2 regions of the Deinococcus grandis genome follow, and region 1 is predicted to be linked to the other one. Evidence: riboswitches for the same ligand, from Rfam matches in the RefSeq annotation. Region 1 holds a riboswitch; the other holds the start of a gene.

Region 1 (14,565 bases):
GGGCGTGAAGGTCTTCTCCAGCGTCAGGGCGGGCGGGTCGCCCACGGTCAGGCGCGCGACGTTGTCCTCGTCGGTCTCGCCGTCCAGGCCGCGCACGTTGCTGCCGCAGCGGACGAGCAGGTTGGGGTAGGCCGCGCCGCGGTCGCTGGCCTGCGTGGTCGCGCGCACGAGCAGCGTGGCGCCCGCGTCGGCGGCCAGGTTCAGGCTGGTCAGGGCCGCCTCGTCCGGGTCGATCTGGCCGTTGCCGTTCGCGTCGCGGTGCACGCTCAGGTCGCCGGGCGTGAACTGCGACGCCACGTCGGGCCGCACGCCGAGGTTCAGGGTGTTCGCGGCGTTGCCGGTGTTCGTGACCACGTACCGGAAGGTGGTGCGCTCGCCGGGCAGCAGCGCCGCGCTCTGCCCGGGCTGCGCGACCGTGCCGTTCGGCAGGGCGCTGACCGAGCACACCGCCTGCACGGTCGTCGTGACCGGCGGGGTGGGCACGCGCACGGGCGGCTCGCCGGGCGGCGTGAATTCCAGGGTCGCCGTGTTCTGGATGACGGTACCGGCGGGGGTACCGGCGGCGTGGGCCGCGCCGAGCAGCGCCGGAGGCAGCGCCAGGGTCAGGCGGGCCAGCAGCTTCAGTGCTGCGGAGGGAAGTGAGGGGGTTCGCACGGGGCCTCCCGGAATGAGGGGGATCGGTGAAGGTGGTTTCTGCTGTTGTGGGCGGGACAGGGGAGGAAAAAAGGTGTGGCCGGGGGTCTCCCCTGCCCGGTGGGGCGCGCCCGCGCAATCGGGGCGGGCGCGCCGGGGACGGTCAGTTAACCGTGACCTTGAAGATGAGCGTGATGCTCTCCCCAGGGGCCAGAATGTCGCCGGTATCGATGGTGCCGTTGCCGTTGGTGTCCACCCCGGCATACACGGTGCCGCCGGTGGCCAGGGTCGTGATCTTGGCTGCACTCCAGGTGGTGCCGTTGGTGGAGTACAGGATGGTGCCCGCTGCGGTGCTGAAGGCCTCGACGCTGTCCTGGAGTGCAGGGGCAGGACGCGTGGTGCTGAAGCTGGTGTTGGCGGGCAGGGTGTCCTTGATGAACGCCTTCGTGACGTTGGCGTTGCTGGTGTTCTTCCCGATGATGGTGTACGTCAGCTGCTCGCCGGGCTTGGCTTCAGCCTTGTCGACGGTCTTGCTGGGCGCGGCGACCGGGGTCTTGCCGACCAGGATGGTGTCGTTCGTGTCGGGCACAGTCACGCCGGTCGTGGGGGACTTGGCGGTCTGGTTCAGGGTGATGGTCTGCGCGGCGGCGGCGCAGGGCACGTCCACGGCGGCGATCAGTTTCAGCTCTGCGCCGGGGGCCAGCGCGCCGGTGTCGGGAATGCCGTTGCCGTTGGTGTCGGTCAGGGCGAGCTCACCCGTGTCCAGGGCCCTGTTGCCGTTGGTGTCCCTGAAGTACTGCACGGCGACGTTCTGGGTGGTGCCGTCGGTCAGTTTGATGGCCGCAACGCCGCTCACGTCGAAGGTGTCGGGTGCGCTGCCCAGGTTGGCGATCTCCAGGGCGACCGTGGAGCGGATGGCCGGGCTGCCCGCCGTGCAGGTGCTGGGCGGCAGGATCGGGCTGGTGGGGCTGCCGGGCTGGCCCGCCTCGGGCGTGCCGGGGATGGTGGGGTCGCCGCCGGGGGTGGGGGTGGGGTTCCCGAAGGACAGGCCGGGCAGGTTCACGATGTCCTTCGTGTCGTCCTTCTTGCTGGGGTCGTTGCTGCTGGTGCTCGTGACCGTCACGGTGGGCAGCGTGCCGGGCGCCGTGGGGGCACTGCCCGCGGGGAAGGTCACCTTGACCAGAATGTCGGCGGTCGCGCCGGGGGCCAGGCTGCCCACGTCGGGCACGCCGTCCCCGTCGGTGTCGGTCAGGGGGGTCCCGTCAGGCTTGAGCAGCGTCACGATCGTCCCGGTGGGGAAGCCCGCCGGCGCGGTGGTGATGTCGAACACGTCGGCGCGGTTGCCGGTGTTCTGGACGGTGTTCGTGAAGGTGATCGTGGTGGTGCTGGTGGTGGCATGCGCGGTCTGCGTGTCGCTGGCGCTGGGGGTGATCAGCACGCCCTCGGGGCTGGCGTAGGGGGCGGTGACGGGATTGCCGTTGCCGTCCGGGTCGGCCTTCGGCCCGATGAGGGTGGCGTCCTTGCGGTCCACGGTCGTGACGTTGGAGTTGTTGGCGTCGCGCGGGACGCTGGGGTCGTTGTTGAAGGCCGGGTTGTCCTGGCGGGTGCCGCTGGGGTCGGCGCCGTACTTGTCGGCGTTGGTGGCGGTGGTGGGCACCGTGTACACCTGGAAGAACTTGACGGACTGGTCCGGTTTCACGCCGGTGATGGTGGTGATGGGCGTGGCGGCGGCGATCTCGGCCGGGCTCAGGGTGCCGTCATTGTTGGTGTCGGCACTGGCGGGGTAGTACGTCACGCTGCCGGGGGTCTTCACAGCGGCGGTCGGGTCGGGGGTGTTGGTCAGGACGTAGGACTCGTTGGGGACGTTCCCGGTGTTCGTCAGGGTGTAGGGGAAGACCACGGTGTCACCGGGGCGGGCGGTGGCGGTCTGGCCGGGCTTGCTGTAGTCGGGGGTAGTGACGTCGGCGCTGCCGTCGTTCTTCACGATCGTGAAGCTGGGCACCGGCAGCACGGTGGTCGTGACCTTGTTTGACTCGACGGGGGTGGGGGTCGTGCTGCCTTCGGGGGTGAAGACGATCTCGGCGGTGTTGGTGATGACCGTTCCCGCCTCCGTCGCGGCGTGCGCGGCTCCGGCGGTGAGGGCGATCAGGGCGGTCAGGGTCCAGTGTTTCTTCATGGGCATCCTCCGGGTGGGGGGCAGGGGTGTTACTTGACTTTCACGCGGAAGCTGAACTTCAGCGTCTCGTCCGGGGTGAGGCTGGTGACGGTCCAGCGGACGGTGGTGTAGCTGCTGGTCGGGATGGGGACCTGACGCGTGACCTGCCGGCCGTTCTCGGTGGTGGTGACGGTCCGTCTGGGCTGGGCGCTGAAGGTCTTGCCGCTGTCGGTGGAGTACGTGACCGTCCAGCGTTCCCCGGCGGGGGTGGTGAGCACGCTGAACTCGGTGCCGCGCGGGACGGGAACGGTGACGTTCAGCTGGCCCAGGCGGCGGCCGGAGACGTTGCGCAGCGTGACTTCCTCGCGCAGGATGTCGCCGGGCAGGACGGTCCTGGGCGCGGCGATGATGGTCTCGGTGACCTTGCCGCTGCTGTCCGCGCTGCGTTTGACGAGATCCTGCGTGAGGGTGAAGGTGACGTTCTGCGGCGCGGTCGGCGCGGCCGGGGGCGTGGCCTGCTGGGCCTGGGCCAGCGTGAGGGCGAGGAACAGGGGCGGAATCAGACGCTTCACTCCGGGGGACCTCCGGGGGCAAAAAAAGTGACCGACAGCTGGGGGGATCACTCCCACCGTTCTGTCGGTCGCGCCACTCGCTCCTCATCTGGCTGAGGCGCCCGTATGCGCCAGATGATTCATTGCTCCGGAACAGCTGCTGGCCCGGGGACCGTCCCCGAGGATGCTGGTCTCACTTCACCGTGTTCACACGCTTGTCACTGACCGCGCGAACAATATGAAATTTCTCACCTGCGCATCCCGTCCATCATGTTGTCCCAGCGGGGGATTGTCAAACCCCCAGACGTCCGGCGCTGGCTTTCACAATGGGGGTACCGTTGCCCCCATCGAAGGCGTCGATCTCCTCAATGAAGCGGTCGAACAGGTAGCGGCTGTCGTGCGGGCCGGGGCTGGCTTCCGGGTGGTACTGCACGGAAAACACCGGGTAGCGGCTGTGCGCCATGCCCTCCAGGGTGCCGTCGTTCAGGTTGATGTGGGTGGGCACGAACGCCCCGTTGGGGATCGAGTCGATGTCCACCGCGTACCCGTGGTTCTGGCTGGTGATCTCCACGTTGCCGGTCAGCAGGTTCTTCACGGGCTGGTTGCCGCCGCGGTGGCCGAACTTCATCTTGAAGGTCTTCCCACCTGCCGCGAGGCCCAGGATCTGGTGCCCGAGGCAGATGCCGAAGGTGGGCAGCAGTCCCATGAGTTCCCAGGCGGTCTTGTGCGCGTACTCCAGCGGGGCCGGGTCGCCGGGGCCGTTGCTCAGGAACAGGCCGTGCGGTTGCAGCGCCATGATCTGCGCGGGGGTGGTGTGGGCGGGCACCACGATCGGCTCGATGCCGACCTCGGCCAGCCGCTCGATGATGGTGTGCTTGATCCCGAAGTCCATCAGGACCACGCGCTTGCCGTGCCGCAGGGTGGGGAACGCGTAGGGCAGCGCGGTCGTGACCTCGCGCGTCATGTCGTGGCCGTCAATGTCCTGATGGTCACGGGCGCGCCCCACGTACACGGCTTCCTCGGCGGGCGTGAACTCGCCGTACGGATCCTCCGGGTGCGTGAAGCTGCGGTGCGCGATGACGCCCTTGACCACGCCGCCCGTGCGCAGGCGCCGCACCAGCGCGCGCGTGTCGATGCCCTGGATGCTCACCACGCCGTACTGCTGCATGAAGGCTTCCAGGGACTGCTGCGCGCGGTGGTTGGAGTACTCGCCGCTGAACTCACGGCTGATGAAGCCGCGCACGTAGGGTTTGTTGCTCTCCATGTCGTAGATCGCCACGCCGTAGTTCCCGACGTGCGTGTACGTGATGGTCACGATCTGCCCGTTGTACGAGGGATCGGTCATGATCTCCTGGTACCCGGTCATGGAGGTGTTGAACACCACCTCGCCCACGGTCTCGCCGCGGTGCCCGAACGCGTACCCGCGGTACACGGTGCCGTCTTCCAGAGCCAGGATGGCCCGTTCTTTCCTGATCATGCTGTCCTCCATTCGCGCCTCGCTGGACGCGTTTCATGGCTCAGCTCTACGCGGCACCGTGGTCCCCCGGGGGGTCACCAGCGGTAGCGCACGCTCGCCTTGCCGATAATGACATTCCCCGAAACGGAGCGCTGTGAGGTCGTTCCGTCAAATCGGTTGATGAGGTCCGCCGCGCCCGTCATGGCCCCGGCGAACAGGCCGCTCAGGGCCCTGTCGCCGCTCAGTTCCCTGGGCAGCATCCCGGCGAGGTCCTGCGCCTTCAGGTCCGCCGGGTTGGGCTGGTACGACCAGCCGCCCGAGCCCTGCATGCTCAGACCTGCCGCGCGGAACGCCGCGTCGTCCGCCAGCACCGGCCCCTCGGCCAGCGCAGCGTCCAGCGCCTCCTGGCTGAAGGCGGTGATCAGGTAGTCGCCCCGGAAGGCGTACACCATCTTCAGTCCGGCCAGCACCTCGTCCAGGCCCTCGCTGGCCCCGGCCATGCCCGCGCCGAGCATCAGGGCGCGGGTGTCCACGTCGGCCATGGCGTCGTCCATCAGGGTGTCCATGCCGGTCTTCGTCAGGGACGTCACGGTGCCGCGCAGGCCGTCCAGCGCGTCGTTCACGCTTCGGGCGTACCCGGGCAGGTGCGCGTCGGCCGCCGCGCGGTCCGTGACCCGCTGGTACGACACCATGGTTGCCAGCCCGGCCAGCGGATCCTCCTGATTCAGGCCCGCCTTCAATCCGCCCGCCAGCGTCACCTGCGCGCACTCGTGCCCCAGGTAGCGCCCGGCCTGCTCCAGGTGACTGGCCAGCTGGCTGTCGGTCAGGAACCCGAACGGTTCGAGCAGGTCCACGCGGGTCAGCCAGCGGCCCAGGTAGGCGCCGGTGTCCGGGTGGCAGGCGGTCGCCTGCACGGCCTCGGCACTGGCGGGAATCACCCTCTGCACGCCGAAGTCGGTGGTGTCCAGCAGGATGCGCGCCAGCGGCCTGTCCTTGCCCGCCTGATTCACCACCTGCGCGCTGGCGGTCGTCCAGCCACCCGCCGTGGTGGTCAGGCCACCCGCGAACTGGCCCAGGGTGTCCAGGGCGTCCACGACCGGGGAGAGCAGGCGGGGCAGCATGACCTGCGCCAGCTGCGAGCGGATGACCTTCGCGGCGGCGCTGAAGTTCGCGTACACGCCGAGTTCCTGCGTGCCCGCCGCGCGCTGCGCCGCCGCATACGGCGCGGACGCCGCCAGGGTCGGGGCGGCCTTGCCGCTCAGGCGGCCCAGGTACGCCATCAGGAGGGCCTTGTCGCTGGAGACGTACGTCAGGCCGTTCGAGGTGCCCACGAACGCGCCGTCCACGCGGGAGAAGGTGTAGCGGCCCACCCGCGCGCCGGGTTTCTCGGGCAGCAGCTCGCCGAGCATCTCGTCCGTCAGGGCGCCCGAGCGGGTCACGGCCAGCAGCGCGGGCTCGAAGGCCCCCTTCTTCCCCTGCACGCTGAACACCCCGGCGATCCCCTCGCGGCCCAGCGAGTCGCCCAGCACCGCCTGCGCCACCCCCAGCATGCTGCCGCTGTCCTCACCCAGGTCGGTGCTGCTCAGCAGGCGGTCCGCCGCGCCGAAGAACCGTTTGAACGCAGGCGCGGCGCCATGCGTTTCCAGGGTCAGCAGCGCCCCGGCGGGCAGGCCCTCGGCCAGGGGCCGGACGGTCTGCGCCTGGGCGGCACCGGCGGTCAGGAGGGCGGAGACGGTCAGGGCGGGCAGGAAGCGAGTCACGCCCCCGAGCCTACCTCCCCCCCCGGATGGGTGGTGCCTCACCTGCGGTGGTGTCCCGGCTGCCCGTCCGGTCACCGCAGCTCCCGGTACATGGCGATCTCGTTGCAGTTCTCGAAGAACGCGCAGCGCTGGCATTCACTCCAGACCTTCGGGTGCAGGTTCGTCTTCTCGATGCGGGTGAAGCCGCACTTCTCGAAGAAGCCCTGCTGGTACGTCCACGCGAACAGCGCGGGCAGGTCGATCGCGCGGGCCTCCGCCTCGCACGCCGCCACCAGTTGTTTCCCCAGGCCGCGCCCCTGCATGTTCGGGTGGATCGCCAGCCCGCGCACCTCGGCCAGATCCGGCGCGAGCATGTGCAGGCCGCACACGCCGCCCAGCCCGCCGGGCCGCCCCTCGTGCGGCTCGGCCAGCACCAGATGGAAGTCACGGATCGTCTCGGCGAGCAGCGCCTTGGACCGCACGAGCATCAGCCCGCGCGCCGCCCAGTACCCGATCAGCTCATGAATCGCGTCGATATCCGACAGCCGCGCCTTACGGAACGACAGCGGCGCTTCCGGGTGGATGTCCGGCACCGCGATGGAATCCAGGGAGAGCGTCATTTCTGCCCCTGACGGGGCGGTTGTGGGGTGTGGGATGTGGGTTGTCGGCCTTTTCCCACACCCCACTGCCCACTGCCCACACCCCTTAGCCCAGGGTGCGCATCCAGGTGGTGCCGCCGGGCCGCTCGCCGCGCGACCGGTAGGCCTGCACCTGCGGCGCGTCGGGCAGTTCGCCCATCACGACCGCCAGCGGCACCTGCGTGAAGCCGAACGTGCTCCAGTCGCCGCCCCGGCTGAACATGTAGATCGCGCGGTCCCCGCGGCCCTGCGCGTACTCCACGGCGCTCATGACCAGCCGCCGCCCCAGCCCACCACCGCGCGCCTCGGGCAGCACGGCCGCGCCGCGCAGCAGCGAGGCCCCATCGCCGTGCTCCAGGCCGATCGCGCCGATCGGCTGCCCGCCCCGCTCCAGCACCCAGTACGTGGTGCCGCCCGCGAGGGCCGCCTCGGTGTCCAGGCCCGCGTCGTGAAACACGCGGGTCACGGTGTCCTTGTCTTCGGGGGTCGCCATTCGAACGTGCACGGAATCGGTCATGCGCTGCTCCTTCAATGAAAGAAAGCTCGGCGGTCACGGTGACCGCAGGTCGACACGGGTGTTGCGTGGCGACAGCATAGCGCAAGGCCGCGTGGAAGCACTGCCACAGGAGCAGGCGCGCAGAGGGCAGGCTGAAAGTCTTCACCCCTGCGTCACCTCGGGCTGCGGCAGGTCCAGCCGCCACACGAGTTCCTCGTCGATCCAGCCCTTGCTCAGGCCGCTCCTGACCTGCGGCACGTCCGGCAGCGCGCCCGCCACGTCCGCCGCGCTGGACGGCTGAAAGCCGAAACGCGCCCAGTAATCCCCGGCTTCCGAGCTGAACAGGAACACCGTGCGGTCCCCGCGCAGGCTCGCGTGCGTCAGCGCCGAGCGGACCAGCGCGCGGCCCAGGCCCTGACCGCGCGCCTCGGGCACCACCGCCGTCGAACGGATCAGGCTCACGCCCTGGCCGTGCTCCAGGCCGATGCAGCCGCCGGGCACGCCGTCCAGATCCGCGATCCAGTACGTACCGGCCCCCAGGTCCACGCTGCTGGTGTGCAGCCCGCAGCGGGTCAGGAGGTCCAGGACGATGGGCAGGTCCGCCGGGGCGGCCTGACGAAGTTTCACGTGCATGTCAGTCAGGGTCATGGGTTCCTCCAGGGGGACCGGGACAGAGGGTGGGGGGACGGAACGGAATCGGGAGTCAGGAGTTCAGGCGCGTCCTGGCCTGCTCGATGGCCTCACGGACGCGGTGCGGGGCGGTCCCGCCGAAGCTGGCGCGCCCACGGACGCTCTCCTCGACGGTCAGGGACTGCGCGACCTCCGCGTTCAGGAGGGGGTGCGCGGCGCGCAGTTCCGCATCCGTGAGGTCCCACAGCTGCCGCCCGCTGCGGCTGGCGACGCCGACCAGTCCGCCGACGACCTCGTGCGCCTCGCGGAACGGGACGCCCTGGCGGGCCAGGAAGTCCGCGACGTCGGTGGCCGTGCTGTAGCCGCGCGCGGCGGCGGCGCGGGTCACGTCGGCGTGCCAGACGGTCTTCGGCATCATCTCGGCGTACAGGCGCAGCACGATGCTCAGGGTGTCGTAGGAGTCGAACACGCCCTCCTTGTCCTCCTGGAGGTCCTTGTTGTACGCCAGGGGCGTGCCCTTCACGACCGTCAGCAGGCCCATCAGGTTCCCGAACACGCGGCCCGCCTTGCCGCGCGCGAGTTCGGACACGTCCGGGTTCTTCTTCTGCGGCATGATCGACGATCCCGTCGTGTGGGAATCCGGCAGGGTGATGAAGCCGAACTCGAACGTGGAGTACAGGATCAATTCCTCCGACAGGCGCGACAGGTGCGCCGACAGGATCGCGCAGGCCGACAGGAACTCCAGCGCGAAGTCCCGGCTGCCCACCCCGTCCAGGCTGTTCGCGGTGGGCCGCGCGAAGCCCAGGGCCGAAGCCGTCGCGTGCCGGTCCACCGGCCAGGGCGTCCCCGCCAGCGCCGAGCTGCCCAGTGGCGACTCGTCCATCCGCTCGGCGGCGTCCCGGAAACGGCCCTCGTCACGCTCCAGCATCGCCACGTACGCCATGAACCAGTGACTCAGCAGGATCGGCTGCGCCACCTGAAGGTGCGTGTAGCCCGGCAGGATCACCTCGGATTCCAGGTACTTCCCGGCCTCCGCCAGCATCACCGCGCGCAGGGCGCGGGTCTTCTCGGCCAGGTCCAGCGCGGCTTCCTTCGTGAACAGCCGGAAATCCACCGCCACCTGATCGTTGCGGCTGCGGGCCGTGTGCAACTTCCCCGCCACCGGCCCGATCCGGTCACGCAGGGCCGCCTCCACGTTCATGTGAACGTCCTCGCGGTCAAGACGCCACTCGAAATTCCCCGCGCGGATGTCCGCCAGCACGGCGTTCAACCCGTCCGTGATCTGCGCGACCTCGTCGGCGGTCAGAATCCCGACCTGCCCCAGCATCGCCACGTGCGCCAGCGAACCGCGAATATCCTGCTCCGCGAGCCGCTGATCGAAGCCCACCGACGCGTTGAACAGCTCGACCAGCCCGTCCGTCGCCTCCGCGAAGCGCCCACCCCAGAGTTTCTTATCCTGCGTCATCTTTTTCTCCACGGTGTTTATTTCGCCGTCATCTGCGATTTGCTCCTCACCAGCTGAGCCGGGCTGGTAAGTCTCGATTTTGATTTCCTCTTTTGCCAATCCGGAAGTCAAATCTCTACCCACAAGAGTCAAAGTCGTAAAACTCTCGCTATCAAACCCCTCATGGATAGCAAGTCCGGCATAAAAATAATTAACAGCAGACCCATGCGAGAATCCGGCCGATTTGAGCCAGTCAATCCAATTTTTACCGCCTGACTCCACGTACATCTGGCGAGCAGCAAAAACCTTTGCAGCCAACTCTTTTCGTTCAGGAAGCGAGCGAGAGTAGCGCAGTTTGATCAAATCGCTTTTGACACGATCTAAAATTGCCTGACTCTCTGTCGCTCTTAAATTAGACATGTGTCACTTCCTTCACCAGCACCACCGGGGCGGGGCTGTCGGGGTGGGCGTGCGCGTAGGGTTCGTCGGTGACGGTGTACCCGAGCCGGTCGTAGAAGGGCAGGACGTCCAGGTTGAACTGGCTGACGGCCAGCAGCACGCGCCCGTAGCCGCCCATGCGGGCGACGTGTTCGACCTCGCGCACCAGGGCGCGGCCCACGCCGAGGCGGCGGGCCTGCGGGACGGTCGCGAGCTTGTTCAGGGTCAGGGTCCGGTCGCCGTCCGGGCGGTAGCCGACGCAGCCCAGGACCTCGCCCGCGCCCACGGCGAGGAATCCGCCGGAGCCGGGAGCGAGCAGAGACCGTTCGAGGTCGGCGGGCGTGGTGCGTGTCCAGCTGCTGCGGGGGTCCATTCCGGCGGCCATCATGACGGCGTGGAAGGTGGGGATGTCGTCCGGGTTCACGGGGCGCAGCGTCACGGCGTACCTCCGGTCAGCAGGAGTTTCAGTTCGGCCTGCGGCGTGAACCCCAGCGCCTCGTACGTGGGTCGCCCGGCGTCCGACGCGGTCAGGGTGACGATGTCCACGCCCCGCGCGCGGCACTCCGCGAGCGCAGCCTGCATGAGGACGCGGGCGAGCCGCTGCCCCCGGTGCGCGGGCTGCACGTACACGTTCAGCACGTACGCGCGGGTCGTGGCGGTCGTGTCGGCGTTCGGGGGCAGGTCGGTCCAGAGGATGCCTGCCCCGGCGATCACCTCTCCACCACCCTCGATCAGCAGGCCCGTATAGATACCCGCCGCGAGGGTCCGGGCGTGCCACGCCACCCCGGCGTCGTGCACGGCGGCCAGCCGCGCGGGGTCGCTGCCCATGTCCACAAACATCGCGTCCCGCTGCGCCTGAATGAGCGCCGCATCCGCGGGCGTGGCGAGACGAAGGGTGAACCCGGCAGGCAGGGTCACGATTGACCCTTCCACTGGTCGAGGAGACGTTCACCTGGGGATTTGCAGCTGTTCTGCTCAATGAATGCCGTAACGTCCCGGAGACGCGTCGGGTATGGCCTCCAGGTGTGGGCGTACCTGAATCCAGCGTTCACCAGACGGCGTGCGACTTCCCATCCCTCTGCATCGTTCTGAACGGGCGCTCTGAAGTTCTTGCCCAGGTGGGTCATGGGCTGACCACACTGCGGACACTTGAATTCCGCGGCTCCGGAGTCGAAGCCGACCCCAGAACGCATCGGTTTACCCAGCGCGTCACGAACCACAACTGAACTGGTCGGCTTGGCGAATTGTTTCCGGCAGTCGAAGCACACGTAGTGACTGGTGCGCCCTTTCGTGCTCAGGAGGATCCGACGTTTGAATGGTGCTTGTGGTTTCACGGCGTTCCTCCCTCGCGGTGCAGAGATGGTCGTGCGCCCCTCAGGGTCAGACCTGGGCGGGTTCCTTGGCGTCGGCTTTGGCTTTCACGCGGGCCTGGACGCGCATGCGCAGGGCGTTGAGTTTGATGAACGCGCCGGCGTCGTGCTGGTTGTAGTCGCCGCCCGCCTCGAAGCTCACGAGGTCCTTGTCGTACAGGCTCTGGGGGGCCTTGCGTCCGGCGACGATGACGTTCCCGCGGTACAGCTTCAGGCGGGCGGTGCCGGTCACGGATTGCGCGACGTGGTCGAAGTACACCTGCAGCGCCTCGCGTTCGGGGGCGAACCAGAAGCCGTTGTACACGAGTTCGGCGTACTTGGGGCTCAGCGCGTCGCGCTGGTGCAGGACCTCGCGGTCGAGGGTGAGGCTCTCGACGGCGCGGCGGGCGTGGTACAGGACAGTGCCGCCGGGCGTCTCGTACACGCCGCGTGATTTCATGCCGACGAAGCGGTTCTCGACGAGGTCGAGGCGGCCCACACCGTGCTTCCCACCCAGTTCGTTGGCCTTGGCCAGCAGGGCGGCGGGCGACAGTTTCTCGCCGTTGATGGCGACGGGATCGCCGTTGACGAACTCGATTTCCACGTACTCGGCTTCATCGGGTGCGTCGGCGGGGTCAACGGTCAGTTTGAACATGTGGGCGGGCGGTTCGGCCCAGGGGTCTTCCAGGATGCCGCCCTCGTAGCTGATGTGCAGGAGGTTGGCGTCGGTGCTCCAGGGGTCCTTCTTGGTGGTGGGGACCGGGATGCCGTGCTCGTGGGCGAAGGCTTCGAGGTCGGCGCGGCCCTGGAAGGTCCAGTCGCGCCAGGGGGCGACGGTGACGATGTCGGGCTTCAGGGCGTAGGCGGTCATCTCGAAGCGCACCTGGTCGTTGCCCTTGCCGGTCGCGCCGTGCGACACGGCGACAGCGCCTTCCTTCTCGGCGATCTCGACCATCTTCTTGGCGATCAGGGGGCGGGCGATGCTGGTGCCGAGCAGGTAGTAGCCCTCGTACAGGGCGCTGGTGCGGAACATGGGGAACACGTAGTCCCGCACGAATTCCTCGCGCAGATCCAGCGCGTAGGCGGCGACGGCGCCGGTGTTCAGGGCCTTGACGCGGGCTTCCTCGACCTCGTCACCCTGGCCGAGGTCGGCGGTGAAGCAGACCACGTCGTAGTTCTTCTCCGTCTGGAGCCACTTGAGGATGATGCTGGTGTCCAGGCCACCGCTGTACGCGAGCACGATCTTTTCTTTCGTCATGACTGATTGTCTCCTGTCTGCGTGAAGGGGGTGCAAGGCGCAGCACAAGGCCGCCCGGCGTGAAGGCGCCGCCTGTGAACCCCGGGGTGGGGTCAGGCGGTCGGCTTCAACGTCGGGAGGTCAGGGTCTGCATATGCGTGTATGGTTATACGCAGATTGCGTATAGCTATGCACGGAAGGCTAGCAGGGGGCGCGCAGAGGGTCAAGCGAGGTGTCCAGCCCAGCCGCCCCCACCACGAAAAACAGGAGCCACCCGCAGGCGACTCCCGTCAGAACAAAGATTCAGGTCTGAACCCGAACGTGGATCAGCGGATGGTGTACGTGAAGCCGATGCGGGGCTTCAGGAACGCACCGTTGATGCTGTTCGACACGCTCTGCCCGCCGCTGCTGGCACTCAGACGCAGGAAGGAGGGTCCACCGGCCAGTTCAGCGAAGGCGCTGAAGCCGGGCGCCACGGCAAAACGCGCGCCAGCCAGCAGGGTGGGGTTGATGGCCGTCACGCGGGCGGTGGTCGTCACGCCGTTGCTGGTGGCGCTGTCGGACACGGTGTTGAAGCCCACGCCGCCCCCGAAGTACACGTCGGCTTCGCCGCTGGTCATCACCGAGCGCAGGTACGTGAACTCGCCGCCGAAGCCCAGCTTCTCGCTGCCGTACAGGTTGGGCAGCAGTTCCAGATCGGCGCGGATGGCGGACATGGCGTCCAGGTCGTAGGTGTAGCTCAGGCTCACCCCGAAGGAGCCATCCACGTCAACGGACTCGCCGTCGGCCCTGTAGAAGCCCTTGTTGTAGGTGCCGCTCAGCCCGAGGCTGTCGGCAGCGGCGAAGGACACGGTGCCCAGCAGGGCGGTGGTGATCAGGATCTTTTTCACGCGCATGAGCATAATCAAACGCCTTCATGAAGGCAAACGAAACTGACCACCTGTGACGGTGGTCAGTCAATGAACTGGTGCGGGTCAGGGCAGGCGGTAGTTCAGACCGATGCGGGCGCCGGAGCCCAGGCGGGTGTTGCTGGCGTTCGTACCGCCCACCGTGATGCGGGGGCCGATGTTACCTTCCACGAAGAAGCTCAGGGGGTCCGTGACGTTGTAGCGCAGGCCCAGCGTGCCGTGCGGGTAGACGCTCACGCCGCCGCCCTGGCCGAGCACGACGCCCGCGCCGAGACCCAGGCCGTAGTAGGGGGTCAGGCCGCCCAGGGCAGAGCCGGTGCCGACGAAGTCACCCAGGTAATCGATGCTACCGCCGACGGAGACGTTGTCGCGGCTGAAGTCGAAGTTCGTGGCGTCCAGGTTCAGGCCGTAGCGCATGGCGCTGGCGCCGGTCAGGTCGGTCTGGTAGTGGATGGTCGCACCGGAGCCGACCGAACCGCCGATGTAGGTGGCGGCGGAGGCGCCGGAGAGGGCGGTGAGGGTCATCAGGCCGAGCAACGTGGTCTTCATGACCCGGAGCATAGACGCGCGCCCGCGGTTTGCATAAGGGAAAATCCCTTACAGAACGCTGATGTCAGGTTTATTACAATCTCATACGTCAGTCAGCTGCGGGCGTGGGCGGCCAGCCGGGTCAGGGCCAGTTCGATCTCGGCGTCGGATTTGCAGAAGGCCCAGCGGGTCAGACCGGCCGGAGCGGCGCAGCGCGCGTAGAACGCCTCACCGGGAATGACCGCCACGCCGGCGTCCAGCAGCGAATCGGCGGTCCAGTCGGGGTGCAGCGCCGTCAGGAAGTACGTGCCGCGCGGCTCGAACACGGTGGCGCCCAGGTCCCGCAGGCCCGAGGCCAGTCGG
Region 2 (14,565 bases), 1.6 Mb from region 1:
ACGCGCCGCCCGCGCGGACCGGGGAGAGCATGCCGTGGACGCAGCTGTTCACGTTCAAGCCGTTCCTGTGGGTGTTCATCACGCGGGTGCTGTTCGCGCTGGGGCAGTACAGCGTGCAGCCGTTCCTGCAGTACTACGCCGGGGACGTGCTGCGCCAGCGCAACGAGGTCCTGAGCAGTTCGCTGATGCTGGCGTGCATCATCGTGGCGAGCATCCTGTCGGCGGTGGTGGGTGGGCAGCTGAGTGACCGTGTCGGCCGCAAGCCCGTGATCTACGTGGCGGGGACGACCATGGCGGTCGCGGCGCTGCTGCTGCTGCTCGCGCCGAGTTTCGCGGTGGCGCTGGCGCTGTCGGTCGCGTTCGGGCTGGGCTTCGGGGCGTTCACGAGCGTGGACTGGGCGCTGGGCAGCGACGCGATGCCCAGCGAGAAGAGCTACGCGCGGGACATGGGCATCTGGCACGTGGCGTTCGTCGCGCCGCAGTTCGTGGGGCTGCCGCAGGGGCAGCTGCTCGACTGGGGGAACGCGCAGGGCGGGAACCTGGGGTACACGCTGGTGTTCGGGATCGCGGCGGCGTTCTTCCTGCTGGGCGTGATCCTGGTGCGGAACGTGCCGGACACGCGGAAAGCTGCGGCCTGACCGGGAACAGCAGCGGCCCCCACCCTCTGCGGAAGGTGGGGGCCGTTGTTTGCCGGGTTCAGCCGACGTCGGTGATGATCGGGGAGCGGAAATTCCGGTCGTCGGTGTACACCCAGCGGCGGCGGCTGAGCAGCGCGACGATCAGACTGATCAGCGCGACGACGCCCATGCGGCCCATGAAGGTCCAGTACTGCCCCTCGAACGCGCCGAACATCGCGTGGCGCAGCGCGTTGATGACGTCCGTGACGGGGATGACGTTGTGCAGCGTCTGGAAGAACGGGTTGCTGAGTTCCACCGGGTAGCTGCCGCCGCTCGCGGCGAGCTGCACGATCAGCAGCACCAGGGCCAGGATGCGCCCGGCGGGGCCGATCAGGAGGTTCAGGGCCAGGATGACCAGCAGGAACGTCACGCTGCCCGCCAGGGTGGTCAGGATGACCTGTCCGGGGGTAGCGAACTGCACGCCCATCAGGCGCACGCCGATCACGACGATGATCGCCTGCCCCAGCACGATCAGCAGCGGCTGCGTGAGCTTGCGGGCCACGCGGGCGGCCTGCCGGGTCTGGCGGCCACTTTCAGGCAGCAGCAGGTACGGGAAGATGAAGGTGGTCATGGTGGCGCCCACCCACAGGGCCAGCGCGATGAAGTACGGCGCGAAGGCGTTGCCGTTGTTGGGGACGTCCGCGAAGTTGGTGGTGCGGACCTGCACACTCTCGGCGAGGCCGGTGGGGTCGCCGCCCAGTTGCTCGATGCTGGCGGGGACCTTGTCGTGCAGTTCGTTCAGCCCGTCGGTGAGTTTCTGCGCGCCGTCCAGCAGGTCCCCGGTGCCGTTCTTGAGGGTGCGGGTGCCGCTTTCGAGGCTGCTGGCGCCGTCGGCGAGCTGGCGGGCGCTGCTGGCGAGGGTCTTGCCGCCACTGTTCAGGCTGTTGAGGTCCTTCTGAGCGGGGAGTTTCGTGGTGATCTGCCCCAGCGCGCCCTTGATCTTCTCGTTGCCGTCCGCGAGTTTGTTCACGCCCGCCTGGAAGTCTTTCGCCCCACTCGCGAGGGTCTGGGCACCTTGCGCGGCCTTGCGGGTGTTGTCCGCGAGGCTCCTGGCGCCGCTCTGAAGGCTCTGCGCGCCGCTCTGGACCTGCTTGCTGCCCTGCGCGAGCTGCTGCGCGCCGGTCACGGCCTTCTGCGCCCCGGCCTGGGCGCTGGCGGCGCCCTGCGCGAGTTTCTGCGCGCCGCTCTGCACCTGCGCGGCGCCGTCCTGCAGGCTCTTGCTGCCGCTGGTCAGGCCCGACTGTAACTTGTCGGCACCCGCCTGAAGCTGGTTCGCGCCGGTCTGGAGGTCTCCCAGGCCGCTGACGAGGCCCGGCAGCTGCGTGGCGAGCTGCTGCGCGCCGCTGCTGGCGGTCTGCGCAGCCGTCTGCGCCTGCCCCAGGCCGCCCGCGAGTTGCGTGGCGCCGCTCTGGAGGTTGGTCGCGCCGGTGGCGGCGGGCGTGCCTTTCAGGGCGGTGCTCAGCTGCCCGGCGCCGCCCGCGAGGGTCTGCGCGCCGGTCTGCAGCTGCCCGAGGCTGCTGCTCAGTTTCGGCAGTCCGGCGGCGAGTTGCCCGGCGCCGTCGGCGGCCTTCTGCGCTCCGCCTTTTGCTTGACCGAGGCCCGCGCCGAGCTTCTGGGCTCCGGCCTGGAGTTGCACGGCGCCGTCCACGGCGGGTTTCAGACCGCTGGCGACGCCGCTGCGCAGCTGGGCGGCCCCGCCGCTGAGCTGCTGTGCTCCCTTGTTCAGGTCGCCCAGGCCACCGGCCAGTTGCGGCAGTTGCGTGGCGAGCTGGGCGTTGCCGCCCGCGACCTGGGTGGCCCCGGCGTTCAGTTTCGCGGCGCCCGCGGCGAGCTGGTCGCCCCCGGCGGCGAGTTTGGTCAGGCCGCCGCTCAGGCTGGTCGCTCCGGCGGTGAGTTTCGCGGCGCCGTCGCGCAGGGGTTGCAGTTGCTGCCTGCCGGGGGCGGCCTGTTCCAGCTGGCGCAGGCCGCTGCCCAGCTGGGTGACGCCGCCGGTCAGGCGGGTGACGCCGCCGCTGAGGGTCCCGGCGCCGTCGGCCAGTTTGTCGGCGCCGCCTGCGAGTTTGCCCGCGCCGGTCTGGAGGTCGCCCGCACCATTGTTCAGTTTTCGGGTGCCGTCGGTGAGCGTCTGGGCGCCGTCGGCGAGTGTGCGGGTGGCGTCGCGGATGTCCGCGAAGCCGTCCTGCACGTCTTTCAGGCTGGTCTGCACGACGTCCCAGCGGTTCTCGCCGAGTGTGGCGTTCAGGTTGGTGGCGATGGTGTCGGCCACGCGGTCGGCGACGGTGCTGGCGTAGTAGTTCAGGCCCGGCGCGCGGTACAGCTGGAGCAGGCCGTGCTGGGCGCTGCTGCCCGCCACGGCCTTCTGGCTGAAGTCGGCGGGGATGGTCAGGGCGAAGTAGACCTCGCCGTCGCGGACGGCCTGCTGGGCGGCGGCCACGCTGGGGTAGCTGCGGAAGTTCACCGGGGGGTCGTCCCGGAGTTCCTTGACGAGGTCCTGGCCGACGTTGATCTTCTCGCCGCGGGAGACGGTGCCCCGGTCGAGGTTCACGAGGGCGGCGGGCAGCTGGTTCAGGTTCCCGGCGGGATCCCAGACGCTCATGAGGTACACGGCGACGTAGGTGATGGGGATGAACAGGAAGGCCGCGGCGGCGGCCCACATGATCGGGTAGCGCCACAGGCCGCGTTCGGCCGGGGTGAGGGCGCGGTAGCTGTCGTGCAGGGAGGGGCGGGGGGGTGGGGGCTGGGTCATGGGCACCTCGGTGAGAATTCCGGCTTCTGACGTTCCGTCAACTGGTTGTAGTGTGCGCCGCAATCTACACTCTGTCAAGTGACAAATTGTCAGCAACCTGCTAGACTGGGGGCATGAGTGCCCCCGCCTCCCCCACGCCCCGGCGACGCCTGCCCTCCGCCGACCGGCGCCAGCAGATCCTGGGCGGCAGCGAGCGCCTGTTCACCACCCAGGGGTTCGAGGCGGTCAGCATGGGCGACATCGCCGCGCACCTGAACATCTCCCGCCCCACCGTGTACGCCTACTTCACCTCGACCGCCGACATCCTGGGCGAACTGCTCGACCTGCGCCTGACCGAATTCGAGGAGCGGCTGGCGCCCCTGCTGCGCGACCTGAACGCCCAGCCCCGCCCGTTCGCCACGATCCTCTCGCAGCTCATCGAGGAGCGGCCACTGCTGACCCTTCTCCAGAGCGGCAGCGGCCCGGCCTTCACCGAACGCCGACTGGCGGTCTTCCACGACCTCGAAACGCGACTCCAGCATCACGTCACCCCCCCGGGAGGCCGCGGTCGCACCCCGTACCTGCTGACCTGCCTGACCCTGCTGCTGCAGGCGACCGCCACGCACGCCATCACCGCGAACCTCGGCCCGGCGCAGGTCGCGGCGCTCGCCGACACCCTGGACCGCTTCGTGCAGGCCGGACTTCAGGGTACGGCGCCCGGGCAAACATGAAGACCGAGCGTGAAGAAGTGCTCTACCCGGGTGTGACACTCCTGTGAGTCCCGGCGGCGTACCATGACGTCACCAGCGCACAAGTGAATACGCGGGCCGAGTGAAGTCCGCAGCGCGAGAGGCCGGACTCAGCAGAGCGCGGCCTCTCTTCCCGTGGTCCCGCCGCGCGGCCCACCGGCTTCCCGCCCGCGCGCTTCTGTCGCCGGGCTCGCCGTCGCGGACGAGGCGCAGCCTCTATCCTGGGCGCATGACGACCAGCATGCATGGCCGCCGCGTCCTGATCACCGGGGCGACCGGCGGGATCGGCCTGATCACCGCCCGCGAACTCGTGACGCGCGGCGCGCACGTGACCATCGTGGGCCGCAACCCGGACAAGACCGCGCAGGTCGCCCGCGACATCGGCGCGCAGGCGACGCTGCTCGCGGACCTGAGCGAACTGGCCCAGGTCCGCCGGGCCGCGCAGGAGTTCACGGCGCGCGGGGAAGGCCTGGACGTCCTGATCAACAACGCCGGGGCGTTCTTCACCACGCGGCAGGAGACCCGCGAGGGCACCGAGCAGACCTGGGCGCTGAACCACCTCTCGCCGTTCCTGCTGACCCGCGAGCTGCTGCCGCTGCTGCGCGCCGGAAACGCCCCCAGGGTCGTGACGGTCGCGTCCGCCGCGCACATCACGGGCCGCGTCCGCCTGGACGACCCGGAATTCCGCCGGGGCTACGGCGGGTGGGCGGCGTACGCGCAGAGCAAGCTGGCGAACATCCTGTTCGCGCGGGAACTCGCGCGGCGCGAGCCGGGCATCCAGAGCAACAGCCTGCACCCCGGCATGGTCGCCACGGGCTTCGCGCACAACAACGGCGGGTGGGTCAGCCGCGCGTACCGCCTCGTGGACCGCTTCGCGATCACGCCCGAGCAGGGCGCGCAGACGACCATCCACCTCGCGGCGGACCCGGTGAACGTGACCGGCCGGTACTTCAGCGACTCGCGCGAGACCACGCCCGCCCCGCAGGCGCAGGACGACGGGACGGCCCTGCGCCTGTGGGAGCTGAGCGAGGCGACGGTGAACGCGCACCTGAACTGATCCGCAGCCCGTCTTTTTGCACCGGGTTCAGTTTTGCGGGGGCCGCGCCTCCGACCCCACTACGCTGAACACCTGATGACCACACTAGCCTTCCTTGGCCTGGGCGCCATGGGCGACCCGATGGCCGCGCACCTCGCCACGCACGCCCGCGCGCACGGGCACCGCGCCCTGGTCTGGAACCGCACCGCCGCGAAAGCCGGGGCGCACGCCGCCGCGCACGGCACGCACCCCGCCACGCTGGCGGAAGCCGCCACGGCCGACGTGATCTTCACGTGCCTGCCCACCAGCGCCGAGGTGGACGAGGTCATGAACCAGATGCGCCCCCACCTGCGCCCCGGCGCGACCTGGGTGGACTGCACCAGCGGCCACCCGGACGCCGCCACCCGGCAGGCCGCCGAACTGGCCGCGCAGGGCGTCACGTTCCTGGACGCCCCGGTCAGCGGCGGCACGGCCGGCGCGCGGCAGGGCCGCCTGACCGTCATGGTCGGCGGGGACGCCGCCGCGCTGGACGCCGCGCGGCCCCACCTGGCCTTCGCGGGCAAGGTCGTGCACGTCGGCGGGACCGGCTCGGGCTTCGCCGTGAAGGCCGTGAACAACGCCCTGCTGGGCGTGACCCTCTGGGCGACCGGCGAGGGCCTGGCCGTGCTGGGGCGCGCCGGGGTGAACCTGGGCGCCGCGCTGGACGTCATCAACGCCAGCAGCGGCCGCAGCAACGCCAGCGAGAACCTCATCCCGCAGCGCGTCCTGACCCGCGAATTCCCCGCCACGTTCGCGCTGGGCCTGCTCGCCAAGGACGCCGGGATCGCCGTGGACCTCACACAGGGCGTGCAGGGCAGCGCCCCGGTCATCGCGCAGGTCGCCGCACTCCTGCGCGCCGCGCAGCACGCCGTCGGCCCCGCCGAGGACCACACCGCCGCCCTGAAACTGATCGAGGCGATGAACGCCCAGGAGATCCGATGACCACCACCCCCCGCTTCGGCGTCGTCACCGACGGCGGCCTCGACGTCTACCCCACCCTGCATGGCGAGGTGCCGGTCGCGCCGTTCGCCGTGAACTTCGGCAGCACCACCTACCGCATGACCGAGATCACCCGCGAGGACCTGTACCGGCAGCTCCAGACCAACCCCACCCACCCCACCAGCGCCCAGCCCACCCCGCAGGACTGGATGACCGCCATGCAGGCCCCCGGCACGCCCGAGGTGCTGGCCGTGACCACCAGCGCCGCCCTGAGCGGCAGCCACAACTCCGCCGATCAGGCCCGGCAGCTCCTGGAGGGTGGGCCGCAGGTGACGCTGCACGACAGCGGCACGCTGAGCGCCGCCCTGGCCTTCCAGGTCCACGCCGCCGTCACCGCCGCGCAGCGCGGCCTGAGCGTCGCCGAGGCCCGCGAGTGGCTGCGCGCCGTACACGCCGAGACGGAACTGTACTTCACCATCGAGACGCTGGAGTACCTGCGCCGCGGCGGCCGGATAGGGCGCGTGCAGGCGGCCGTGGGCGGCCTGCTGAACCTCAAACCCGTCGTGACCGTGGACAAGGCCGCCGGGACGTACACGAACGCCGCGCGGGCCCGTTCGTACCGCGGCGCGATCCAGGCGCTGACCGAACAGGTCACCCGCCGCTTCGGCGAGGGCACCCCGCTGCGCGTGGGCCTGCTGTTCGGCGATCACCCCGAGGACGCCGACACGGCCCTGACGCAGCTCGCGGCGCGCCACCCCATCGTGTGGTCCGACCGGACCGGCGTGAACCCGGTCCTGAGTGTCCACGTCGGCCCGCGCGCCCTGGGCCTGGCCGCCGCGCCCGGCGCGTGGCCCTGGGACCGCTGACCGCCCGGCGTCGAGGACGCGGGGCAGCGCCCGCCGGGAATCGAGTCCTGGCGGGCGCTGCCCCGCGCTGCGAAACAGGATGACCGTGACCTGCTTCCGACACGAGTGAGTCCCGTTCTCCCCTCTCCCTGCATGGGACTCGCATTTGTGTGGGTCGCGACGGCAGGGTGAGGGGTCCCCCCGCGTCATCCGGCCGCGCCGGTGCGCGTTCAGGCGTGGCAGACCTGGACGGTGAACACGGTGGGTTCCAGTGCCGGGCCGCTGCGCACCCGGGCGTCCGGGCCTGGGGCCTGCGGGCCGCTCCAGACGTTCAGGGTGGCGTCCACGCACGCGGCCCCGGCGTGGTCGGCCAGGGGACTGCGGGGCGTCACGAGGACCGGGGTGCTGCCGGGGTCCAGGGCGGCCGTCTGGCGCGGGTTGCTGCGGGTGACCTCGCTGCCGCGCCCGTCCAGCAGGCGCAGCGTGCCGGTGGCGACGGCCGGGCCGGGCAGGGTGGACTGGAAGGTCGCGCGGGCCTGGACCTCCGCCCCGTCACGCACGAGCTGCACGGTGACCGTGACCTGCCCGGCGATCTCGCCGCCGGGTGTGCGGGCGTCGCGGGTGACGGTGCGGGTGGCCAGCACGCTCCCGGGGGCGGGGGCAGCGGCGGCCGGGCCACTGGACGCCGTCTGATTTGACGGTGCCGGACTGGGCGTGGCGGACCCGGCGGTGGCCAGCACGCTCAGGGCGACGGCGGCCAGTCCGGCGCAGAGCAGCGCGGTCCGGCGGGCGGGCCGTGGGCGGTCCGGGCCGCTCATCAGTCGCCCGCCTGCGGCAGGGGCTCGCGGGTGGGGGCGGCGCCGGGCAGGCGCAGGCCCACGCGGGGCAGTTTGTTCCACTGGACGTTCCGGCGGCGCAGGAACGTCACGCAGGTCATGACGACGACCAGAGACACGAAGGGCCGCAGGAATAGCCGCTGGGTGGGGGTGATCAGCAGGGGCCGCAGGGACTGGCGGCCCAGCAGCAGGGCGGCGGCGGCCACGGCGACGTCCGCGCCGACGTTCAGCAGCAGGGGCAGCAGCGCGTCGTTCATGTGCTGCGTCAGCAGGGCCAGCGCGGCGAGGTCGAAGATGGGTCCTGCGCCACCCAGGGTCAGGCCGTAGACGAGCACGTACGGCAGCGTCAGCCAGCCCAGGCGGCCGCCCCTGGGGTTCATGATCAGGTGGCGGTACTTGCCCATGACCTGGAAGGTGCCGTACATCCAGCGCATCCGCTGGCGCCACAGGCTGCGTAGATCCACGGGCGGTTCGGTGTAGCTCAGGGCGCCGGGTTCGAAGCGCACCTCGTAGCCTTCGGCGGCGATGGCGACGGTCAGGTCCATGTCCTCGGTGATGGTGTCGTGGCTGTAGCGCAGGCGGCGGATCAGGTCGCTGCGGAACGCCCCGGCGGCGCCGGGCACGACACTGACGGCGCCGAGCATGTCCTGCGCGCGTTTTTCCATCTGCTGGCCGACGCTGTACTCCAGGTTCTGCATCTGCGTCAGGGACGTGACCGGCCCGGCGACGCGCACGTCCCCGGCGACCGCGCCCACGCGTGGGTCGTGGAAGTGCCGGGCCAGGGCGGCCAGCGTGCCGGGGGCCAGTGCGGAGTCGGCGTCCACGCTGACCGCGACCGGGTAGGTCAGGTGGTCCGCGGCGAGGTTCAGGGCGCTGGCCTTGCCGCCGTTGGGTTTGCGCAGCACCGTGACGCGCGGGTCGGTGCGGGCGAAGTCCTCGGCGATGGCGGCGGTGGCGTCGGTCGAGCCGTCGTCCACGACGAGCACCTGCAATGCCGGGCCCTGCTGGGCGAGCACGGAGCGCAGGGTGTCGGCGATGCCGACCTCCTCGTTGTACGCGGCGATCATGACGCTCACGCCGGGCAGCGGGGCGCCCTGGGCGCGGGCGCGTCGGCGGGCGGCGGTGCGGGCGTGCGCGAAGGCCAGCGTGACCGTCAGGACGGCCTTGAGGAGCAGCAGGGTGACGATGATCAGCAGCACCCAGCCCAGCAGTGTGGACGGCAAAGCGACAGGAATAGACATGGTGAGGCCTCCCTCGGGGCGGTCTCACCACTGGCTCCACTCGTCTCATGAGGTGACCGATTCGAAGACGAGTATCGTTGCCTCCCGGCATTGTGTGGGGTGGGTCGGGGTCCGGGGACCCTCGGCCATACCCTACGCACCACACGTTAATCGCCCGTTACTGACGGGCCATGAACATCACCTTTGGGGCACGCTGGGCCAGCGTTAAGCGGACCTACAGGCAGAGGGGGCCCGGACGGGGGCATCGGTGCAGCCCGTCCAGAACGCTGCCATCATGCGCGGTGCATGCCTGCCGTCACCCCAACCGCCTGCCGTCCGGCCAGACGCACACCGTTCCGCCCACGCGCCCTTCATGAGTGGATTCTGATCGCGGCCCTGACCGGCCTGCCGTCCGCGCACGCCGCGCCCCTCCCCTCCTGCGGGGTGTTCGGGCTGACGGTGGACAGCCCCGCCGTGCTGGACACCCTGGAACGCAAACTGGGGTGCCGCTTCGGCGCGGTCCGCTGGTTCCAGGACTGGAACACACCGTTCAACCAGGCCTACGCCCGCACCCTGAGTGCTCAGGGCCGCGAACTGGAACTGTCCTGGCAGCCCCGCGTGCGCGCCGCGTCCGGCGTGCGGGGCGTGCCGTACCGCGACATTGCCGCCGGACGGCACGACGCGTACCTGCGGCAGTTCGCGCGCGACATCCGGCGGGGCGGCGTGACGGTCCGCTTGACCTTCGCCCCGGAGATGAACGGCAACTGGGGCGCGTACCAGCTGACCCGCAGCAACACCCCCGCGGATTTCGTGCGGGCGTGGCGGCGGATCGTGAACGTGTTCCGCGCCGAGAAGGCCCCGGTGCGCTGGGTGTGGACACCGAACATCCTGTACCCCGACATGCCCAGCTCGTACCGGGCGCTGTACCCGGGCGGCGAGTGGGTGCACGAGGTCGGCCTGGACGGCTACAACTGGGGCACCACCAACCCCTGGAACCGCTGGCTGAGTTTCCGCGACACCTTCGCCGCGTCGTACCGGCAGCTGAAGCTCGTGGCGGGCGACAAACCCGTGCAGCTGGGCGAACTGGCCAGCGTGGAGCAGGGCGGCAGCAAGGCCGCGTGGATCCGGGACATGTGCGCGGCCCTGCCGGGCTTCGGGCAGATCCGCCGGGCGTTCTGGTTCCACCTGAAAGACGGCCGCGTGGACTGGCGCATCACGACCAGCGAGGCGTCCCTGGACGCGTTCCGCCGCTGCGTCTGCACGCGCCGCTGAAGAGCCCCGCACCAACCCGGCGGCGTACCCCCGGATGGGTGGAATGCCGTCCTGTCCAGCCAGGAGCGGCATTCATGTAAGAGGTTTGAAGGAGACTTCAGGAGACACTCACAGCGCAGTCGAGCATCCCGATGCTCAGGGCAAACCCGCCGCGAGGCGGGGACGCAAAGCCACGGAACCCACAGGGTCAGCCGGGCCACCAGAGGGAGACGCCACATGACCATCCACCGAACCGCCGCCGCCGCCCTGCTGGGCCTGTGGCTCACCGCGTGCAACGACCTGTCCACCCCGCAGGCCACCGGAACCACCCTGCGCCCCGCCGCCGCCACCTGGACCGAGACCTTCGACACGCTGGACAGCGCCCGCTGGATCCGCTCCAGCTGGCCCGGCTTCTGGCAGGCGCCCGGACTGACCGGCGGGTTCGACCCGGCGCTCGCCAGCGTGAAGGGCGGCCACCTGCTGCTCACCCTGAACGTGCAGGCCTGCGCGACCGGCCTGTGCGCCCGCGCCGCCGAGATCCAGAGCGCACAGACCTTCGGCTTCGGGCGGTACACCTACCGCTTCCGCGCCGCCAGCACCAGCGCCAACCCCTCCCGCAGCGGCAAGGTCCAGAGCGGGAACATCAGCGGCGCGTTCAGCTTCGTGAACGAGAGCGCCACCGAGATCGACCTGGAAATCGAAGGCAACCGCCCCAGAACCCTGAACGCGGCCGTGTGGAACACCGTGAACAACAAGAGTTACAGCGTGCTGCCCACCGGCGTCACCTTCGGGCAGAGCTTCCAGACCCTGACGTACGAGTGGCGCCCCGACCGCGTCACGTACTTCCTGAACGGCACGAAAGTCTGGGAGACCACGCAGAACGTCCCGCAGCAGGCCGCACACATCATGCTGAACGTGTGGCCCACCGACAGCGCCGCGTGGGGCGGCACCGCCACGACCGGCACCGTGCACATGCTGGTGGACGAAATCAGCTTCGAGGCGTTCTAATACGGGATTGAATTGACTTGCTTGCACCGTGATCGCGTTCCGTTGTCCCCTCTCCCCCTGTGGGAGAGGGAGGGAGGCGCGAAGCGACGGAAGGGTGAGGGGGCCACCGGGCGACTCCGAATGATGTGGAATCACTTGAATCCGGTATGACCTGCCCGCGCCAGGAGGGGTCCAGTGAGCGAACCGATCTGACTGGTGCCACATGCGGCATGCATGTTCGACCCCGATCTGACCTGTGGCTGCCCGGAGGCCTCGCCAGCGCCCTCCTATCCAGTCGGGTCAGGCCGGGAAGGGCAGCGTGCCGGCCGCCGCGAGGTTCCCGCCGAGCCAGCGCAGCGCGGCGCGGCGTGCTTCGGCCTGGAAGCCGTAGGTGAGCAGTGCGGGGGCGTTCACGTCCAGCGCGGCGTAGGGGTTGTACAGCGCGAGGTGCAGGTCCGGGCGGACCCCTCGCAGCGCGGCGTGCCGGTGGCGGGAGGTGGTGGCGAGGATCACCGGGAGGCCGTGGGCGCGCAGGGCGGCCCAGTCGAGTTCGGCCGGGTCGTCGAAGGCGTGCAGGTGCACGTCGTATACGCCGCGCAGGTCGTCGGCGAGGGTCTGGGCGTCCACGCTGGCCTCGCTGACGTTCTCGCGGGGAACTTTCGCCTGCGCGACCAGCAGGACGCGTGAACCGGAGGGCGGGGCGACCGGGTCGCGGTACGCGCTCAGGCCGCGCGCCCAGGCGCCCTCCAGCAGCGCCGCGTCCGCCTGCGGGTCCAGGGTGTCGTCGGCCTGCGCGGGGTAGCGGGCGGCCAGGGTCTCCAGTCGGCGCACGCTGGCCTGCATCTGCGCGGCGTCCAGCGTGCCGCGGTCGAGGGCGGCCTGGATGGCGTCCAGGGTCGCCTCCTGCGCCTCGCGGCGGCCGAGGGCCATGACCAGGTCCGCGCCTGCCAGGAGGGCCATCACCCCGGCCTCGCCGCGCCCGTAGTGGTCGTCAATGGCCTTCATGCCCATGGAGTCCGTGACGATCACCCCGTCATAGGCCCACGCCTCGCGCAGCAGGCCGGTCAGGACCGCGCGGGACAGCGTGGCGGGCCGCGCGGGGTCCAGCGCCGGGTAGATGATGTGCGCGGTCATCATGGCGGGCGTGACGGGCAGCAGGTCGCGGAACGGGGCGAACTCCCCGGCCTCCAGGTCGTTCCTGGGTTTGTCCACGCGGGGCAGCGCGAGGTGGCTGTCCAGGCTGGTGTCCCCGTGTCCGGGGAAGTGCTTCACGCACGCGGCGACGCCGGCCCGGTCGTGCCCTGCCAGTGCGGCGCGGCCCATGCGGGTGACCAGCTCCACGTTGGCGCCGAAGGCCCGCTCGCCGATCACGGGGTTGGCGGGGTTCACGTTCACGTCCAGCACGGGCGCGAAGTTCCAGTTGATGCCCACGCGCCGCAGCTGCCGCGCCAGGGCGGCATTCACGTCCGCCGTCAGCACCTCGTCGCCCGCGGCGCCCAGACTCATGGCAGCTGGCGCGAACGGCCAGAAGGTGGGGCGCAGGATCGCGCCGCCCTCGTGGTCCAGGGCGATCAGGGCGTGCTCGCCCATCACGGCGCGCAGGTCCGCGCACAGGGCCGCCAGTTGCGCCTCGGACTCCACGTTCTTGCGGAACAGGCACACGCTGCGGATGCCGTGACGGCGCAGGTACGCGGCGGTGTCGTCGTCCAGGGTGGGGCCGGGGATGTCCACCATCACCAGCGCGCCGCCGGACAGGGGGCCGTTCGGGGTTGGGCTCACGCCGCCCAGCCTACGCCAGCGCCTGCCCGGACGCGCGCGGAGGTGGCGCGCACCAGTTCGCCGCGCCGGTCCGCTACCCTGGGCGGCGTGAATGACGTGCTATCGCGCCTGCGGGGCGCCCTGATCGTGAGTGTGCAGGCGGACGACGGCAGCCCCATGCGGGACACGGGCATCATCGCGGCCATGAGCCGCGCGGCGCTGCTGGGCGGCGCCCGGGGTCTGCGGCTGCGCAGTCCGGAGGACATCCGGGCGGTGCGGGCCCTGACGGACGTGCCGCTGATCGGGCTGACGAAGCAGGCGCAGCCGGGCTCGCCGGTGTACATCACCGCGACGCCGCAGGAGGTGCGCGCGGTGGCCCAGGCGGGGGCAGACGTCGTGGCCTTCGACGGCACGGACCTGCCCCGCCCCTTCCCGGTGGCGGACCTGCTCGCCGAGGCGCACGCCTGCGGGGCGCTGGCAATGGCGGACGTGAGCACGCTGGCGGAGGCGCAGGCGGCGTACGCGGCAGGCGCGGACATCGTGGGCACCACCATGAGCGGGTACACACCCCACAGCCCGCAGCAGACCGGGCCGGACTTCACGCTGATGCGCGCCCTGTCCGGGGCGGGGCTACCGTTCATCGCGGAGGGACGACTGAACACGCCGGAACTGGCCGCGCAGGCGCTGGCGACCGGCGCGCACGCGGTGGTGGTGGGCAGCGCGATCACCCGCCCGGATCACGTGACGCGCTGGTTCGCGCAGGCACTCGGGGTGGCGGGCGACCGGTCAAGCTGACGACCCGGTGATACGGGTTCCGTTTGTTTCGTTGACAACCCGGGACAGCACCGGGTTGTCAACTCCACGCCCGGAACCCGTTTCGCTCCCACTCGCTCCGCTCGGATTGAACGGCTTTACAAGCCATTCAATCGGAGTCCGTATGAGAGGGGCACGCTCAGGTTCTCAGACGGGCCGGGCGGAAAACCGCTACATTCGGCGCACATCCTTCTCAAGTTCCCCCGCCGGAGTCCACCCAGCGCCGCCCGGCGCGCCGCACCCCAGGAGTTCAAGCATGAAATACCGCGCCCTCACCACCCTGATCACCGCCGCGATGCTCGGCGGGGCCGCCCACGCGCAGAAGACCCAGCTGGAATTCTGGACGATCAGCCTCGCGCCGCTGTTCAACGACGAGATGAACCGCCTGGTCGCGCAGTTCGAGAAGGAAAACCCCACCGTGGAACTCAAGTGGGTGGACGTGCCCGCCACCGCCATGGAGCAGAAACTGCTCGCGTCCGTGGCCGCAGGTCGCCCGCCGGCCGCCGTGAACCTCAGCAGCGACATGACCGTGAAACTGGTCCAGCAGGGCGCCATCGAGCAGCTCGACCTGAGCGCCGCGCAGAAGAAACTGTACTTCGCCAGCCCCCTGAACACCTTCACGTACGACGGGAAGGTCATGGGCGTGCCGTGGTACTGGTCGCCGAAGGTCGTGGCGTACAACACCGAGAT

What was found. A riboswitch is a leader RNA that binds a small molecule or an ion and turns the genes downstream of it on or off. The one in region 1 is predicted to bind cyclic di-GMP.
Region 2: another riboswitch for cyclic di-GMP. It lies ahead of DEIGR_RS07780 (glycoside hydrolase family 16 protein); the one in region 1 lies ahead of DEIGR_RS15090 (hypothetical protein).

The regions. Positions count from the first base shown of each region.
Region 1 is NZ_BCMS01000001.1:3,151,962-3,166,526, forward strand. It holds gene DEIGR_RS15080 (DUF11 domain-containing protein) at 1-654, opposite strand, end outside; gene DEIGR_RS15085 (DUF11 domain-containing protein) at 797-2,809, opposite strand; gene DEIGR_RS15090 (hypothetical protein) at 2,839-3,360, opposite strand; cyclic di-GMP riboswitch class II at 3,414-3,499, opposite strand; gene carA (glutamine-hydrolyzing carbamoyl-phosphate synthase small subunit) at 3,632-4,816, opposite strand; gene DEIGR_RS15100 (hypothetical protein) at 4,891-6,555, opposite strand; gene DEIGR_RS15105 (N-acetyltransferase) at 6,627-7,154, opposite strand; gene DEIGR_RS15110 (GNAT family N-acetyltransferase) at 7,240-7,689, opposite strand; gene DEIGR_RS15115 (GNAT family N-acetyltransferase) at 7,831-8,316, opposite strand; gene argH (argininosuccinate lyase) at 8,372-9,763, opposite strand; gene DEIGR_RS15125 (GNAT family N-acetyltransferase) at 10,155-10,619, opposite strand; gene DEIGR_RS15130 (GNAT family N-acetyltransferase) at 10,616-11,098, opposite strand; gene DEIGR_RS15135 (argininosuccinate synthase) at 11,561-12,787, opposite strand; gene DEIGR_RS15140 (hypothetical protein) at 13,093-13,656, opposite strand; gene DEIGR_RS15145 (hypothetical protein) at 13,741-14,223, opposite strand; gene DEIGR_RS15150 (pyridoxal phosphate-dependent aminotransferase) at 14,316-14,565, opposite strand, start outside.
Region 2 is NZ_BCMS01000001.1:1,571,430-1,585,994, reverse strand. It holds gene DEIGR_RS07825 (MFS transporter) at 1-638, shown strand, start outside; gene DEIGR_RS07820 (YhgE/Pip domain-containing protein) at 697-3,423, opposite strand; gene DEIGR_RS07815 (TetR/AcrR family transcriptional regulator) at 3,537-4,133, shown strand; gene DEIGR_RS07810 (SDR family oxidoreductase) at 4,381-5,208, shown strand; gene DEIGR_RS07805 (NAD(P)-dependent oxidoreductase) at 5,284-6,168, shown strand; gene DEIGR_RS07800 (DegV family protein) at 6,165-7,031, shown strand; gene DEIGR_RS07795 (hypothetical protein) at 7,241-7,828, opposite strand; gene DEIGR_RS07790 (glycosyltransferase) at 7,828-9,087, opposite strand; cyclic di-GMP riboswitch class II at 9,095-9,181, opposite strand; gene DEIGR_RS07785 (glycoside hydrolase family 26 protein) at 9,373-10,338, shown strand; cyclic di-GMP riboswitch class I at 10,468-10,542, shown strand; gene DEIGR_RS07780 (glycoside hydrolase family 16 protein) at 10,555-11,325, shown strand; gene DEIGR_RS07775 (glycoside hydrolase family 3 N-terminal domain-containing protein) at 11,605-13,083, opposite strand; gene DEIGR_RS07770 (N-acetylmannosamine-6-phosphate 2-epimerase) at 13,171-13,857, shown strand; gene DEIGR_RS07765 (ABC transporter substrate-binding protein) at 14,132-14,565, shown strand, end outside.